4 regions of the Shinella sp. HY16 genome follow, and region 2 is predicted to be linked to each of the others. Evidence: predicted binding sites of a transcription regulator. Region 2 holds the regulator's gene; each other region holds the start of a gene.

Region 1 (2,200 bases), on a different contig from region 2:
TGACGCGGACGGTGTATAGATTACACATGCGACGAACCTTTCCACTCGGACATCGGTCTAGATAAACACGTCGCCCCGGTGGCGTGAAGCCTTGGAAGGCGGCGTGCCGCTCTGCCATCGATCTCGTGTTTGCAGAACCTCGAAATCATCCGATGAAGGAGGCTCGCAAAACTGGAACGCGATGACGTCCTCAATCGATCCATGCAGCCATCGATCGTATTCTTCCAGCTTCAACAGGAGCGGCATCCGATCGTTCAACGGTCTGATCCTGTCGTTCGCGTCCATTGTCAGGCCGGCGAACACCGGTCCGAACTCGGGCGTGTTGCGGCAGATACCGGCCCAGGCCATCAATGGCTGACGCCGGAGGGAGAACCATGTCCTCGTCTTCGAGCCCTTGGCCCCATCAGGATTGGCAAAATGCGTCAGCGGTATCAGGCACCGATATCTCTGATCGACAATGATGCGATCCCAGAGCGGGTTCGTGAGATCTGCGACAAGACCGATGCGGCCTGGCGGTTCTCCGCTATGGCGCATCTCCCCGGTTTGACGAGGAAAGCCCCAGGTCAGGGATTTCAGGAGCCGGAGGCCATCCTTCTCGAGCACGATCAGGCCGGGCGTGCCCTCGACGGTCTCCGGGGGAACGCTCGTCACCGAGGAGACGTCGACGCCGAAATGCTCGACAATCTCTTCAGCCGTGCGCGAAGTTGCATATAGCCGGGACAAATCCAGCCTCCGGTCCAGTTTGGTCCTCGAACGCTCCACAAGAACAAATTAGGAACAATTGGCCGCTTCTAGCCGTATTGGGACGAATCTTTTTTGCGGTCCCGGGGGAGCCGTCATCTCGATGATTCGCAAGCAAAAATCCCTTGCTGAAAAAATCGGAGACAATTTTCCTATTTTCGGGTGGCTTGACTCTTTTTCGAGAGAGGAACAGATACAGAACAAATGCACCCGAAACGACATGACGTCGCTTGCCAACACGAACGCCTTGGAGTCCGTGAACGATGAATGCTGCCCGAAACAGGGTGATAACCGACCTGCGCGAACGCATTGCCTCTCTGGAGAGCCCTGCGTCGCGGAAGGCTGGTTCGTTGCCGTTTCAGGTGGCGGCGATCGACGCGGCGCTTCCGGGCGGCGGGCTTGCCTACGGCGCGCTTCATGAAGTTTCGGGCGGCGGAACCGGAGCCGTCGATGGCACCGCGGCCGCGCTGTTCGTCGCCGGCATCGCCGCCCGCACGGCGGGGCCGATCGTCTGGTGTCTGACTCGGCCCGATCTGTTTTTCCCGGCGCTTGCGCAGGCGGGGCTTCATCCCGACCGCGTCTATTTCGTCGAAAGCGACAAGGAGGAGGATGTCCTCGCGAATGCCGAGCAGGCGCTGGCTTATGGCGGGCTGGGCGCCGTTGTCGCCGAGTTGGTGCGGTTGCCGATGGTGGCAAGCCGCCGGCTGCAGCTCGCCGCTGAAAAGACCGGGGCGATGGCGATCGTCGTCCGGCGCTGGCGTCGGCCGACGGAAGCCTCCGACTTTGGCCAGCCGACCGCCTCGACCACCAGATGGCGGGTGAGCGTCCTCCCCTCGGAGGAGCTGCCAGTCGCCACCGTCGGTCGGGCAAACTGGCTGTTGGAATTGATGCGCGTGAAAGCGGGCGAGTGCGCTGAGTTTATCGTTGGAGCCTGTGATGCCTCGGGTCGTATCGATCTATCTACCGGACCTGCCGACCGACAGGATCAGACGGGCCGATCCCTCGCTGCCGGCTGAGCAGCCGATCGCCGTCATCGCACGGAGCGGTTCCCGGCGCTGGGTTGCGGCCGCCGATCCGGCAGCGCGGAAGGTTGGTGTGAAGTTGGGCATGCCGGCGGCGAAAGCACAGGCGCTCTTCCGCGACCTGATGCTTGTCGACGCCGATCCGGCGGCCGACGCAGCGGCGCTGGAACGCATCACGCTTTGGGCGCTGGCACAATATTCTCCGATCGTCGCAATGGATCTCCCTGACGGGATCGTCATGGATACGGAGGGCGCCGACCACCTGCAGGGCGGCGAGCAGATCATGCTGACCGCCACCGCGAACCGGTTTCGCGCCAAATCCCTCACCGCCCGCGTCGCCATCGCCGACACCTGGGGCGCGGCGCACGCCTGCGCCCGCGCGATTGAACGCGAAACCGTTGTCGTGCCGGTGGGCGAAACGGCCCGCGCTGTCGATC
Region 2 (2,200 bases):
TGATCGACCTCGGTATCGTCGGCGACGACAAGGACGCGATTCTGAACGCCGTGCGCCACGCGCTGTCGCTCGGTATCGACGCGCTCGTCACGCTCGGCGGCGCCTCCGTCGGGGATTTCGACCTTGTGCAGCCCGTGCTCGGCGAAGCCGGCATGGACCTCGATTTCTGGCGCATCGCCATGCGCCCCGGCAAACCCCTGATGGTCGGCCACCTCGGCGACGTGCACGTCGTGGGCCTGCCCGGCAACCCTGTTTCGAGTCTCGTCTGCTCGCACCTCTTCCTCGTTCCCCTCGTGCGCCGCCTCGCCCGCCTTCCCGCGGAAAACCGCGAACGTCCGGCCATCGCCGCCGTGCCGCTCAAGGAGAACGACCACCGGCAGGACTATGTTCGCGCACGCATTGCCCGCGACCCCGCCGGAGACCTGCTCGTCACGCCCCTCGACAAGCAGGATTCCTCCATGATGAAGGCCTTCGCCGCATCCGAGGGCCTTCTCGTCCGCGCACCCCACGCTCCGGCGGCCCCTGCAGGCGCGCCCTGTACAGTGCTTCTCCTGCGCGAACCATCCGCCTGAACAGTACTATTATTGTTTCAGCAGCCCCTTGCAGAACACATATGGAACAGATAGTGTCTGTTCTGGATTTGTTTCACTCGATTCTCGGTGGAGGGGCCATGCTCACGCGGAAACAACAGGAACTTCTCCTGTTCATTCATGAACGGATGAAGGAGTCCGGTATTCCTCCCTCCTTCGACGAGATGAAGGACGCGCTGGATCTCGCGTCGAAATCGGGCATCCACCGCCTCATCACGGCGCTGGAGGAACGCGGCTTCATCCGGCGCCTGCCGAACCGGGCCCGCGCGCTCGAGGTGATAAAGCTTCCCGAAGCCTATACCCAGAGCCTGCAGCCGCGCCGCGGCTTTTCACCTGCCGTCATCGAGGGCAGTCGCGGCAAGCAGCCCCCCGCTCCCGTCGCCGCCCCGCCGCAGCGCACGCCCATGGCCGAGGTTTCCTCATCCGTCTCCGTTCCTGTCATGGGCCGCATCGCTGCCGGCGTGCCGATCTCCGCCATCCAGAACAACACCCATGACATCACCGTTCCAGCCGAGATGATCGGCAACGGCGATCACTATGCGCTGGAGGTCAAGGGCGATTCGATGATCGAGGCCGGCATTCTCGATGGCGACACGGTGATCATCCGCACGGCGAGCAGCGCCAATCCCGGCGAAATCATCGTGGCGCTTGTCGACGACGAGGAAGCCACGCTGAAGCGCTTCCGCCGCAAGGGCGCGTCGATCGCGCTCGAAGCGGCAAACCCCGCCTACGAGACCCGCATCTTCGGGCCGGACCGGGTAAAAATCCAGGGCAAGCTGGTTGGCCTCATTCGCCGCTATCACTGATCGCCCGGCGGATCGAAACTGCCTGTGCGCCAGTCGTAGCTGCGGTGGCGGGCCCAGGGCCGGTCGAGACTTTCCACGGCTGGTGTGACCTGCGCAACTGAAAAGATGTTGGATAGGCCTTCGGCGTCCGGGTGGATTTCGAGGGCGCCGGTTCGCCTCAGGTGACGCGCCGTCACCAGGCGCGCACCCGAGCGGCAAGCCTTGAGCCGCAGGGCCAGGGACACGACGACGAGGTCGGCAGCGTCGCAGGCCGTGCCCAGGAAGGCGACGTCGTCGAGGGTCACGATCCGCCAGCCGCTTGGCGAGACGGCGGCACAGAATGCCTTTGCCTCGCAGACGAAGCCATTGCCGGCCCGGGCCTCCGCGAGCGCGGACGCCATGGCGTCCCTCGCCTTCTGCCGGTCGGCCCTGCGCCGGGGCTTGTTTCGGCTTTCTGCAGCACCCGTGGTGCTGACGGCTTCTTCAAGGGTCAAGCCGGCGCTTCTGCGGATCTCCGGTTTTACAAGTTCGCCGAGCCGAAGGGCGCGCCGCCACTGCGAATAGATGAAGTCTGGCGGTCTTGCCCGGTTTGTGGCGACGGTTTCGCCGCGAAGGATGGCAACGAGGCGGCCATCCTCGGACACCAGCACTTCCGGCGTGGCACCTCCAGCCGGAAAGCAGGCGATGGCGAGGCCGATCCCGACAAGCAGCGTTCCCGCATGGCGCAGCCGCGTGCGCAGGATGCAGACAAGCCCGCCACCAAGACCGATCAGCAGGAACGCAATCGAGGGAATGCGGCCGGTGACGATCTCGCCCTTCCAGCTC
Region 3 (2,200 bases), 2.3 Mb from region 2:
GCGCATTGCTGGTGACGGAGGCCATGCCGAGCCGGGCAAAACGATCGACCTGCAGGACGCGGGCACGGGCAACGCGGCGGGCGACGGTCTCGCTGGCCTCGGCAGCCATGGGGCGGATGAGGTCCGTCGCCGAAACGGCCGGCACGTCGATGCGGATGTCGATACGGTCCATCAGCGGACCGGAAATGCGGGCCTGATAGTCGCTCATGCAGCGCGGACCGCGGGCGCAGCTGCGGCCGGGTTCACCCGCCATGCCACAGCGGCAGGGGTTCATCGCCGCGACGAGCTGCATGGCGGCAGGGTAGCTCACCCGATGGTTTGCCCGGGCAATGATGCACTCCCCCGTTTCGAGCGGCTGGCGCAGGGCATCGAGCGCCTGCGGCGAGAATTCCGGCAGTTCGTCGAGGAAGAGCACACCATTATGGGCGAGCGACACCTCGCCGGGCCTTGCCCGCGATCCGCCGCCGACCAGCGCGGCCATGGTGGCGGAATGGTGCGGTGCACGAAAGGGCCGACGATCCGACAGCCGACCGCCGGAAAGCTGGCCGGCGATGGAATGGATCATCGAGACCTCCAGCAGCTCGCGCGGCGAGAGCGGCGGCAGGATGGCGGCAAGGCGCGCGGCGAGCATGGATTTTCCCGAGCCCGGCGGGCCGACCATCAAGAGGTTGTGGTTTCCCGCCGCCGCGACCTCCAGCGCCCGCTTGGCACTCTCCTGCCCACGGATATCGGCAAGATCCGGCAGGCCCGCCGCTGCCGTACGGATGGCGGGCGCCGGCCGGGACAGGACCTGCGTGCCCTTGAAATGGTTGGCGAGTGCAATGAGGCTGCGCGGCGCCAGGATGTCGAGATCGCCGCCGGCCCAGGCGGCTTCCGCACCGTTTTCCGCGGGGCAGATCAATCCCTTGCCGAGCGCATTCGCCCCCATGGCCGCCGGCAGCGCTCCGGCGACCGCGGCGATCGTGCCATCGAGGTTCAGCTCGCCGATGACGACGTAGTCCTCCAGCGCATCCCCCGGCACGGCACCGAGCGCCATCATGAGGCCGAGCGCGATGGAAAGGTCGTAGTGGCTGCCTTCCTTCGGCAGATCCGCCGGAGCGAGATTGACCGTCACGCGCTTCGGCGGCAACGAGAGGCCCGACGCGTGCAGGGCGGCCTGCACCCGCTCGCGGCTTTCGGCAACCGCCTTGTCCGGCAGGCCGACGATCTGCATGCCCACCTTGCCGGGTGCGACCATGACCTGCACATCGACGGGCACACCCTCGATGCCCTGAAATGCAATCGTACCGACCCGCGCCACCATGATTGCCCCCGCCCGCTCCCGCCGCGCCGCGCTTCATTTCGCGCAAGGCACCGCGACACGTTTTCGCCGAAAACGATTGCCGCAACCCCTTCTGGTTGCAGGCGCAAATCTGGCATGGAATCCGGAATGAAACAAGAACAATTATAGAACTTGCGAGGGAATTTTCCGCGCACTGGTTGTACTCGGTTGCAAGGACGGAACGAAGGCGGGACGTTCGCAAACGGAACGCCCCGCAACGGTCCTTGCCGCGGGTGGCAAGCGGCTCAGCGCTTGCTCTCGATGGCGTCCCAAAGCAGGGCGGAGATGTCTGCGCCGCCGAACTTCCGCACCTCCCGGATGCCTGTCGGAGAGGTCACGTTGATCTCTGTCATATAGTCGCCGATGACGTCGATGCCGACGAAGAGGAAGCCGCGCTCGCGCAGCGCCGGGCCGATCCGGGCGCAAATCTCCTTTTCGCGCGCCGTCAGCTCCGTCGGCTCCGGCCGGCCGCCGGCATGCATGTTGGAGCGGGCGTCGTGTTCGGCAGGCACGCGGTTGATGGCACCGACCGGCTCGCCATCGACGAGCAGGATGCGCTTGTCGCCCTTGCGTACGTCCGGCAGGTACTGCTGGGCGATGAAGGGTTCGCGGAACATCTGGCCGAACATCTCGAGCAGCGAGGAGAGATTGCGGTCGTCCTTGGTAGAATGGAAGACGCCGGCGCCGCCATTGCCATAGAGCGGCTTCAGGATCATGTCGCCCATCTCTTCACGGAAACGGCGGATTTCGGCGGGATCGCGGGTGATGAGCGTTGCCGGCATGAGGTCGGCGAATTCGGTGACGAAGATCTTTTCCGGCGAGTTGCGCACCCAGGCCGGGTCGTTGACGACCAGCGTCTTCGGGTGGATGCGCTCCAGG
Region 4 (2,200 bases), on a different contig from region 2:
ATCGGGTTACGGCGCAGCCCTTCCGTTGTGGCGGCACGTCTTCAAGCGGCAGGCATGAAATGCCCTGCAGCTCCAGAACAGTCCTCTCGCCCACCACGCTCAGGAGATTGCGGGCAAGCCGCGCATCAACGCGAGCCAGGTCGCCGGCCGTCTCAATGCCCAGGCCGAATAGTTTTCGCTCTGATGCCGATCCGACGCCCCAAACCTCCCCAACCTCGACGCAATCGAGCCAGCGTTGCCTAACGGCTGCATCTGTCAGGTCGCAGACGCTGCCAAGCTCCGGGTTCTTCTTTGCAACGTGGTTTGCGAACTTCGCCAGTGTCTTGCTCGGGCCAATGCCGACACAGGTCGGGATCCCGGTCCATTGCTGAACCGTGGACCGAAGATCGCGTCCGAAGGCGACGCGATCGGCGGGCCTGATGTCGGTCATATCCAAAAAGCTTTCATCGATTGAATAGACCTCAACATCCGGAGACCATTGCCGATAGATCGCATTCAGCCTGGCGCTCATGTCGCCATAAAGGGTGTAGTTGCTGGAGTAGACCGCCACATTATTGTCACGACAGAGATCGCGGATCTTGAAGTAGGGTTCGCCCATACCAATGCCGAGCGCCTTGGCCTCCGCCGTTCTGGCAACGGCGCATCCGTCGTTGTTGGACAGAACAATCACCGGCCGCTTTGCGATAGCAGGGTCAAAGACGCGCTCGCAGGAGCAATAGAATGAGTTGCCGTCAATCAGCGCGAATGAGGTCATCCCTTCTTCCTCGGTCGCAGCCAGTGGACGTTGCAAAGTGCGACACCCCAGATCTCGACTTCCGCGATCTCCGGAAGGTCGAACAGCGGCATGTCCGAATTCTCAAACATCAGCCGCGGACGACCACCCGTCATGCGCAGCCGCTTCAATGATCGCTCGCCGTGCACGGTCGCCACGACGATATCGCCATCGACCGGCCGCACGCTTCGGTCGACCACGATCAGATCCCCATGGAAGATCCCGGCGTCTCGCATCGAATTGCCGTCGACCTTCCACAGGAAGGTTGCCGGCGGGTTCCGGATCAGGAGCTTGGTAAGGTCGATGGACTCTTCGACGTAGTCATCTGCGGGTGATGGAAAGCCGGCGCATAACCCGTGGAGCATGAGAGGCACATAGATTTCTGCCTCGATTTTCAGGCCGGCGAGCATTCAATTCGATCCTTTCACGACTGGTAGCGAAAGGAACAAACAGGGAACACAGGGGGCATCAAAAATCAAGATAGAAAATTACGCGATCCTAATCTGCAGATCTGCAGCTAACGCGAGTGTCTGCATGGTGGTAGCTTTTGGAGGCGCTGTCACAGTGGAGAGGACGAGGATCACCATGACTGACGAAGTGGAGCACCTTTCAAATACCCTGATGTGGACCGTCGGCATGATTACCCAAGCTGGGCCGGACGATCTCAAGCGTGTGGCAAGGGCCTATCGAGAAGCGCAGGACCTGGTCTCGAAGATTCCGAAGACTGAGGAAGGCGCGCGCCCTCGCATCATCGCTTGCTTTCATCGATCGGACGAGTATCGCGCTGCAGACGATATCGCCTGCGTCGGATGGATCCTGACCGCAATCCAAGAGCGCGTGAACGAAGGCGATCTACGCGACTGGAGGAAGCTGCGAACGGTCGTAAGGCAGATGGTAAAGCTGCTGCAGGAGCCAGCACCTTCGCTTCACTGATATATGCCTTGCTGTGGCATCCAGTTGGCGAGCTTCAAGGTTTGCTCTTAGTTAAGCGACGAGCGGCAGCATAATTGTCGAAGTCCCGAAAATTCAGAAAACATGCTGCAAACAAGACAGCCGTCTCGGCCAAGAGCAGGAAGCCGATCAGGTACTGCGCGTACAAAAGTGCGGGTACAGCATAGGTCAAGGTTGCGACACCAACTGCACCCGGAATCAGCACCCACGCGGCGTAAAGGAACAATCTCCAGCCGTTGGACACCTTGCTACGCATCACAAACCATGTTCCCGTCCAAATTATATGCGGCCCGGCTTTTGCGCGTGCCCGAGCAACGCCCACTGCGTCGGTAGGGTGGTTTAGCAATGCCTTAATCTCTGGCACTGTTGCGTGAGATCCGAAGCTCTGCTCATAAGCGAGCTGCAGGACAGCATCCGTTTTTTCTCGACCAGAGAAGAACTTTTCTTCTGCCTGTATACGGGCAGCGTGCCGTTCCT

Evidence for each region. The regulator LexA, encoded in region 2, represses DNA repair genes until DNA is damaged. The targets are predictions, from matches to a motif close to TGTTCNNNNTGTGTTCNG.
Region 1: a site for LexA is predicted at 763-780, ahead of K0P03_RS33970 (ImuA family protein). Genes of this name have one in related genera too.
Region 3: a site for LexA is predicted at 1,437-1,454, ahead of K0P03_RS19955 (YifB family Mg chelatase-like AAA ATPase). Genes of this name have one in related genera too.
Region 4: a site for LexA is predicted at 1,214-1,231, ahead of K0P03_RS34710 (LexA family protein). Genes of this name have one in related genera too.

What each region holds. Positions count from the first base shown of each region.
Region 1 covers NZ_JAHYXL010000008.1:93,563-95,762, reverse strand. The annotation lists gene K0P03_RS33980 (SOS response-associated peptidase) at 1-28, opposite strand, end outside; gene K0P03_RS33975 (SOS response-associated peptidase family protein) at 58-762, opposite strand; gene K0P03_RS33970 (ImuA family protein) at 1,005-1,757, shown strand; gene K0P03_RS33965 (Y-family DNA polymerase) at 1,678-2,200, shown strand, end outside.
Region 2 covers NZ_JAHYXL010000001.1:1,780,702-1,782,901, forward strand. The annotation lists gene K0P03_RS09095 (molybdopterin molybdotransferase MoeA) at 1-572, shown strand, start outside; gene lexA (transcriptional repressor LexA) at 671-1,396, shown strand; gene K0P03_RS09105 (ComEC/Rec2 family competence protein) at 1,390-2,200, opposite strand, start outside.
Region 3 covers NZ_JAHYXL010000001.1:4,067,030-4,069,229, reverse strand. The annotation lists gene K0P03_RS19955 (YifB family Mg chelatase-like AAA ATPase) at 1-1,303, opposite strand, end outside; gene gshB (glutathione synthase) at 1,567-2,200, opposite strand, start outside.
Region 4 covers NZ_JAHYXL010000009.1:101,261-103,460, forward strand. The annotation lists gene K0P03_RS34705 (Y-family DNA polymerase) at 1-754, opposite strand, end outside; gene K0P03_RS34710 (LexA family protein) at 751-1,182, opposite strand; gene K0P03_RS34715 (hypothetical protein) at 1,358-1,705, shown strand; gene K0P03_RS34720 (hypothetical protein) at 1,740-2,200, opposite strand, start outside.